Linked DNA regions of Alkaliphilus metalliredigens QYMF. The protein of the gene in region 1 binds, or shares a complex with, the protein of each later gene. Links are inferred from orthologs where the notes say so. Each region holds a gene or a part of one and is shown on either strand. Other genes may lie near its edges.

Region 1 (3,214 bases):
AAGCAAGATTAATGTCCCAAGCTTTAAGAAAGCTATCTGGATCCATCAACAAATCAAATACAACCGCAATATTCATTAACCAACTAAGAGAGAAAATTGGTGTCATGTTTGGAAATCCAGAAACCACAACGGGGGGACGTGCATTAAAGTTCTACGCTTCAGTTCGACTAGATGTTAGAAGGATCGACGTTATTAAACAGGGAAATGATATCATTGGAAATAGAACCAGAGTTAAAGTTGTTAAAAATAAAATTGCACCTCCTTTTAAACAAGCAGAATTTGATATTATGTATGGTGAAGGTATTTCCAAGACAGGTGATGTCTTAGATGTGGCAAGTAACTTAGAAATAATCAAAAAAGCTGGTGCATGGTATAGCTATGGAGATCACAGACTAGGCCAAGGTCGTGAAAATTCCAAACAGTTCTTAAAGGAAAACCCCGATATATTTTTAGAGGTTGAAAATAAAATTAGAGAACATCATAATCTTCCACTGGTGAGTAGACCTGTGGTTGTCCAATCCCCACAAAAAGAGGTAGCTGAAAAAGAAGTATAATCAAAGGAACTTCATTATGATAATGAAGTTCTTTTTTACATTTCCCATAGGTAAGAATCCAACTTGACACAAAATAGAAAAAGATATAAAATAAAGTCAATTCATGGTGTATCTAAATAAAGGAAATGTAAAAAAAGAAATTAAAAAACGTGTGTAAAATTTACTTGAAAACTTAATAAAGGAGGTGTCCACGTATTAATATCTTAGATGCTATTTTATTTCTAGCTGCAGCTGTAGTAGGATGCCTTATCGGCTATTTTATTCGCAAGAATATTGCGGAGGGAAAAATTAACAGTGCTGAAGAATTGGCAAAAAAAATTAAAGATGACGCAGATAAAAATGCAGAAACGACGAAAAAAGAAGTACTGTTAGAAGCAAAGGAAGAGATTCACAAGCTTCGCAATGAGTTTGAACGAGAAAGTAGAGAGAGGCGTAATGAACTACAACGTGTAGAAAGACGATTAATGCAAAAAGAAGAAAGTTTAGATAAAAAATCTGAAACTTTAGAACAAAAAGATGATAGACTATCACGCAAGTTAAGGGATTTAGAGACAAAAGAAGAAGAAATTAAACTATTGTATAACAAAGAAGTTCAAAAGCTTGAGGAACTTTCAGGTTTAACTTCTCAACAAGCAAGAGAACTTCTATTAAGTGATGTTGAGAAAGAAGTTAAATATGAGGCTGCCATGATGGTAAAGGATATTGAAACTAAGGCTAAAGATGATGCTGACAAAAAAGCCAGAGAAATTATTACCCTTGCCATCCAAAAATGTGCTGCTGACCATGTTGCTGAAACAACTGTCACTGTAGTACAACTTCCTAATGATGAGATGAAAGGTCGTATTATAGGAAGAGAAGGTAGAAATATTCGTACCCTTGAGACGTTAACAGGGATTGACTTAATCATTGATGATACACCGGAAGCAGTTATTTTATCAGGATTTGATCCGATCAGACGTGAAGTGGCGCGAATCGCATTAGAAAAGTTGATTGCAGATGGTCGAATTCATCCTGCAAGAATTGAAGAAATGGTTGAAAAAGCAAAAAAAGAGGTAGAAAACATTCTCAAAGAAGAAGGCGAACAAGCGACGTTTGATACTGGCGTTCACGGGTTACATCCCGAACTAATAAGATTACTTGGTCGTTTGAAATACCGGACAAGTTATGGACAAAATGTATTAAAGCATGCTATTGAGGTCTCACATTTAGCTGGACTAATGGCTACTGAATTAGGGGCAGACCCTAAGCTTGCTAAAAGAGCTGGACTACTTCATGATATTGGAAAAGCTGTTGACCACGAAGTGGAAGGTACCCATATTGAGATTGGTATGGAACTATTAAGAAAATATAAAGAAACTAAAGATGTGATTCATGCGATGTCTACTCATCATGGAGACTTTGAACCTGAAACCATTGAAGCGATCTTAGTCACTGCTGCAGATGCTATTTCTGCTGCCCGTCCAGGTGCACGACGTGAAACATTAGAGTCATATATTAAAAGACTCGAAAAACTAGAAGATATTGCTAATAATTATGATGGTGTTGAAAAGTCTTTTGCAATACAAGCTGGACGTGAAATAAGAATCATTGTTAAACCTGAAGTATATAATGATGATGAAATTTACATGTTTGCAAGAGAGATTACTAAAAAAATAGAAGCTGATCTTGAATATCCAGGACAAATTAAAGTGAATGTGATTCGGGAAACCAGAGCTATTGAATATGCTAAATAAAAAAACTGCCTAGGCAGTTTTTTTTATTTAGCAACTATTTTTCATCACATCTACTCAATATAATCAGTAATAAAACTTACAGATATTATCCTTTACCTAAATAATGTAATTTTACTAAAAGAAATAGTAGAAAACTTAATAAAGTATGCAGGTTTTTTCAATGATAGGTAGAATGTTATATAGTAAAATTTATTTATTATATCAAACAATTTACTAAGGGGGCATTAAAATCATGGAAGTACTAAGAGTATCAGCAAAATCAAACCCAAATTCTGTAGCAGGAGCATTAGCCGGTGTTTTAAGAGAACGTGGAACTGCTGAAATTCAAGCCATCGGTGCTGGCGCAATCAACCAATCCGTAAAAGCAGTTGCAATAGCAAGAGGATTTGTAGCGCCCAGTGGATTAGATTTGATTTGTATACCCGCTTTCACTGATATAGAAATAGATGGTGAAGAAAGAACTGCCATTAAATTCATAGTTGAACCTAGATAACATAAAAACAATGTATATAAAAAAGTCTGCTTGAGCAGACTTTTTGTATGTACTATTATATATTTATTGGAGATGAACAACTTTGCCTTTTAACAAGTAATATACATGTTATGGTTACATTCAGGAATCATGCTATTAGCCCGTTCCAATGATAAAAAATGTAAATTACGTATATCATCTTTAATCATCTATTTAGAATACCAAAAGGGGGAGTTACCCGATGAAATATATCGATATGCATACCCATACAACAGCTTCTGATGGGAATTTATCACCAAGTCAACTAATTGATTATGCAGTGGCTAAAGGCTTAAATGGAATCGCTATCACAGATCATGATTCCATCAATGGTTTAGAAGAAGCTCAGTTGCAAAGTAGAAAATATCATGATTTCTATTTTATCCCTGGTATAGAACTCAGTACAGTCCATCATA
Region 2 (3,259 bases), 1.5 Mb from region 1 along the record:
TCTGGTTCAACGGGTACGACCATTGGTTAAAGAAGAAGAGGCAGAACAAAAACTATACATTAAAGTGGAAAATGAGGATCAGCTTGGTAAAATAGAAGAAATAAAGCCGACCCTTCGCCTGCATAGAGGAAAGGTGCCAGTATTTGTCTATATTGAAGATCAGAAAAAAGCCTTTAAGGCTGATCAAAGTCTCTGGATTACACTAGATGAAGATCTATTACAGAAATTAAAAACTGTCTTTGGAGAAGATTGCGTTAAGGTTAGTTAACTAAACTTTGAATGGGCAATAAGGACTGAGGCTGCAGCCGCAATACCGGCAATCAGATTGCCTAAGAAGGTATGAACACTGGCATCTTTAATATTTGGATCCTTAAGGATGCCTACCTTTTCTTATAATCACCCCCCGTTCATCCATCAACTTAATGACAATATTTTTTAAAATCATCCCTCCATTTGAATATTTTGTGGCAAATAAAAAGGCGTGTGTGTTATAATATGTAATATATTCAAAATTGTAAACACCAAAATGAAAAATGATTTAGAAAGTAAAATATAGTATAAAATAGAAAATTAAAAAGAGATACAATAGTAGATTCAGTTTAGGGTATACTGAAGTAATATGAGACTTAATTAGAGATAAAAGGAGGCCTGAATAATGTGGACAGTCGTGTATATGGCTAATACCAAAAGGGATGCAGAAAAAATGCAAAAAATATTAACAGAAGAAGGCTTCTTAGTTAAAATTAAACCTATTAGTAAAAGCAATGAAGAAGGTACCTGTGAAATATTAGTACCTAGAGCGGAAGTTGAAGAAGCACATCATATTTTAATGAACCACGGATTATAAATTACTTTTTCTTTTTTTATATACATAGAAATAGGGACTAATTAAACTACGCGGGACAAACAAAGTCCCTATAGGATAGAATGGAGGTATAGAAATGAAAACAATTGGTGTATTAACAAGTGGGGGAGATTCTCCAGGAATGAATGCTGCCATACGTGCTGTGGTCAGAAGTGGTATTTATAATGGCTGTAAGATAATGGGCATTAAACAGGGCTATAGCGGACTTATCAATGCTAAAATTGAAGAAATGAACCTTTCTTCAGTAGCCGATATTATTCATCGGGGGGGAACGATTCTAAGAACAGCTCGATGTGAAGAATTTAGAACTGAAGAAGGAAGAAAAAAGGCATTAAATGTGTTGAAGGTATTGAAGATAGATGGGGTTGTGGTCATCGGTGGGGATGGTTCCTTTCAAGGGGCAAAAAAACTGAGTGAACTAGGGATCCCTACGGTGGCAGTACCAGGGACCATTGATAATGATCTGGGATATAGTGATTATACAATAGGTTTTGATACCGCAATGAATACAGTATTAGATGCCATCAGTAAAATCAGAGACACCTCTACCTCCCATGGAAGAGCAAACATCATTGAAGTAATGGGAAGACATTGTGGTGATATTGCCCTATATACTGGTTTAGCAGGGGGTGCTGAAAGTATTATTATTCCTGAAGTAGGCTTGGACATTGATGAAATATGTCGAAAACTATTACAGGGCAAAAACAGAGGTAAATTACATAGTTTAATTGTATTGGCAGAAGGTGTTGGGGGGGCCATTGATTTAGGCAAAATCATTGAAGAAAAGACAGGAATTGAAACAAGATCTACTGTGTTTGGACATATTCAAAGGGGTGGAAGTCCTACTGCCTTTGATCGAATTTTAGCCAGCAAAATGGGTGCCAGGGCTGTGGATCTATTAATAGAGGAAAAAGGCAACCGTGCTGTTGGTATTAAAGGAAATCAAATTTTCGACATGGATATTGAGGAAGCTTTAAATATAGAAAATAAATTTGATCAAGAAACCTTTGAGCTTGCAAAAATACTATCGATATAATGAAGGAGAGATGAATATGAAAAAAACAAAAATTGTCTGTACAATAGGGCCAGCCAGTGAATCTAAGGAAGTGTTCACTGAGTTAGTAAAGCAGGGTTTAAACGTAGCTAGGTTAAACTTTTCCCATGGAAACCATGAAGAGCATGGTGAGCGAATTAAAATGATTAAAGAAGTGAGACGAGAGCTTGAACAATCTGTAGCAATTTTACTAGATACTAAGGGACCAGAAATTCGCACAGGAAAGTTTAAAGATCCAGAGGTCCTGCTAGCGGAAGGGCAGGTATTCACTGTGACCACACGTGATGTCGTAGGGGATCAAAATATGTGTAGTGTTAGCTATGAAGGGTTGGCTAGAGATGTTAAGCCTGGAGATGAAATATTGATTGATGATGGACTAGTGGGACTTAGGGTGCAAAAAATCATCCAAGGAACAGATGTTGAATGCATCGTTGAAAATGCAGGAATCGTGAAAAATCACAAAGGAGTCAATGTTCCAGGGGTACAAATTAATTTACCTGCCATTACAGAAAAAGATGAAGGTGATATTGTATTTGGAATCCAGATGGATATTGATTTTATTGCGGCTTCCTTCGTCAGAAAAGCATCTGATGTATTGGCTATCAAAAGGATATTAGAGGAAAATAATGCAGATCATATTCAAATTATCTCTAAAATAGAGAATCAAGAAGGAATGGATAATTTAGATGAAATCATAGAAGTCTCAGATGGGATTATGGTAGCTCGAGGAGATTTAGGTGTAGAAATACCAACAGAAGATGTTCCCCTAGCTCAAAAAGAAATGATTCTAAAATGTAACAAGGTTGGAAAACCAGTGATCACAGCTACTCAGATGTTGGATTCTATGATGCGTAATCCTAGACCCACTCGTGCAGAGGTAACGGATGTGGCCAATGCAATATTTGATGGAACCGATGCAATCATGCTTTCGGGGGAAACCGCAGCAGGAAAATATCCGATAGAATCTGTGAAAACAATGGCGAGAATCGCATTAAGAACTGAAGGGGCCATTGATTACCGTAGCCTATTGAACAAAAAGGCCCAAGAACGGGAATTGACAATCACCGATGCAATTAGTCATGCTACCTGCAGTACAGCAAGTGACTTACAGGCATCTGCAATTTTAATAGCTACGTCCTCAGGACATACCGCAAGGATGGTCTCTCGATTTAAACCTCAGGCACCAATTATTGCAGCCACAACCAGTGAGCGTGTGATGAGAAAGCTGAGTTTAACTTGGGGTGCTTATTGTCTATTAGTAGATGAATTTCAATCAACCGATGATATTATTGATGCAACAGTGGAACATGCCTTGGAGAAAGAGTATATTAAGAGAGGCG

The links.
Region 2: rny (region 1) and pfkA share a complex: the UniProt entries of both Bacillus subtilis proteins name them as parts of the possible RNA degradosome complex. The link is inferred for Alkaliphilus metalliredigens QYMF from one-to-one orthologs.

The regions. Positions count from the first base shown.
Region 1 is NC_009633.1:2,670,791-2,674,004, reverse strand. What follows is about bases 142-3,017. They hold rny (ribonuclease Y), read left to right. Parts: upstream 142-748; coding sequence 749-2,287; downstream 2,288-3,017. Other genes in these bases: AMET_RS13095 (PHP domain-containing protein), read left to right, coding at 3,001-3,017; AMET_RS13100 (stage V sporulation protein S), read left to right, coding at 2,520-2,780; recA (recombinase RecA), read left to right, coding at 142-554. In the rest of the region: more of recA, read left to right, coding at 1-141; more of AMET_RS13095, read left to right, coding at 3,018-3,214. UniProt on the Bacillus subtilis protein: Endoribonuclease that initiates mRNA decay. Initiates the decay of all SAM-dependent riboswitches, such as yitJ riboswitch. Involved in processing of the gapA operon mRNA, it cleaves between cggR and gapA.
Region 2 is NC_009633.1:4,156,671-4,159,929, reverse strand. What follows is about bases 1-2,921. They hold pfkA (6-phosphofructokinase), read left to right. Parts: upstream 1-941; coding sequence 942-1,901; downstream 1,902-2,921. Other genes in these bases: pyk (pyruvate kinase), read left to right, coding at 1,918-2,921; AMET_RS19975 (hypothetical protein), read left to right, coding at 656-847; AMET_RS19980 (DNA polymerase III subunit alpha), read left to right, coding at 1-268. Also shown: more of pyk, read left to right, coding at 2,922-3,259. UniProt on the Bacillus subtilis protein: Catalyzes the phosphorylation of D-fructose 6-phosphate to fructose 1,6-bisphosphate by ATP, the first committing step of glycolysis.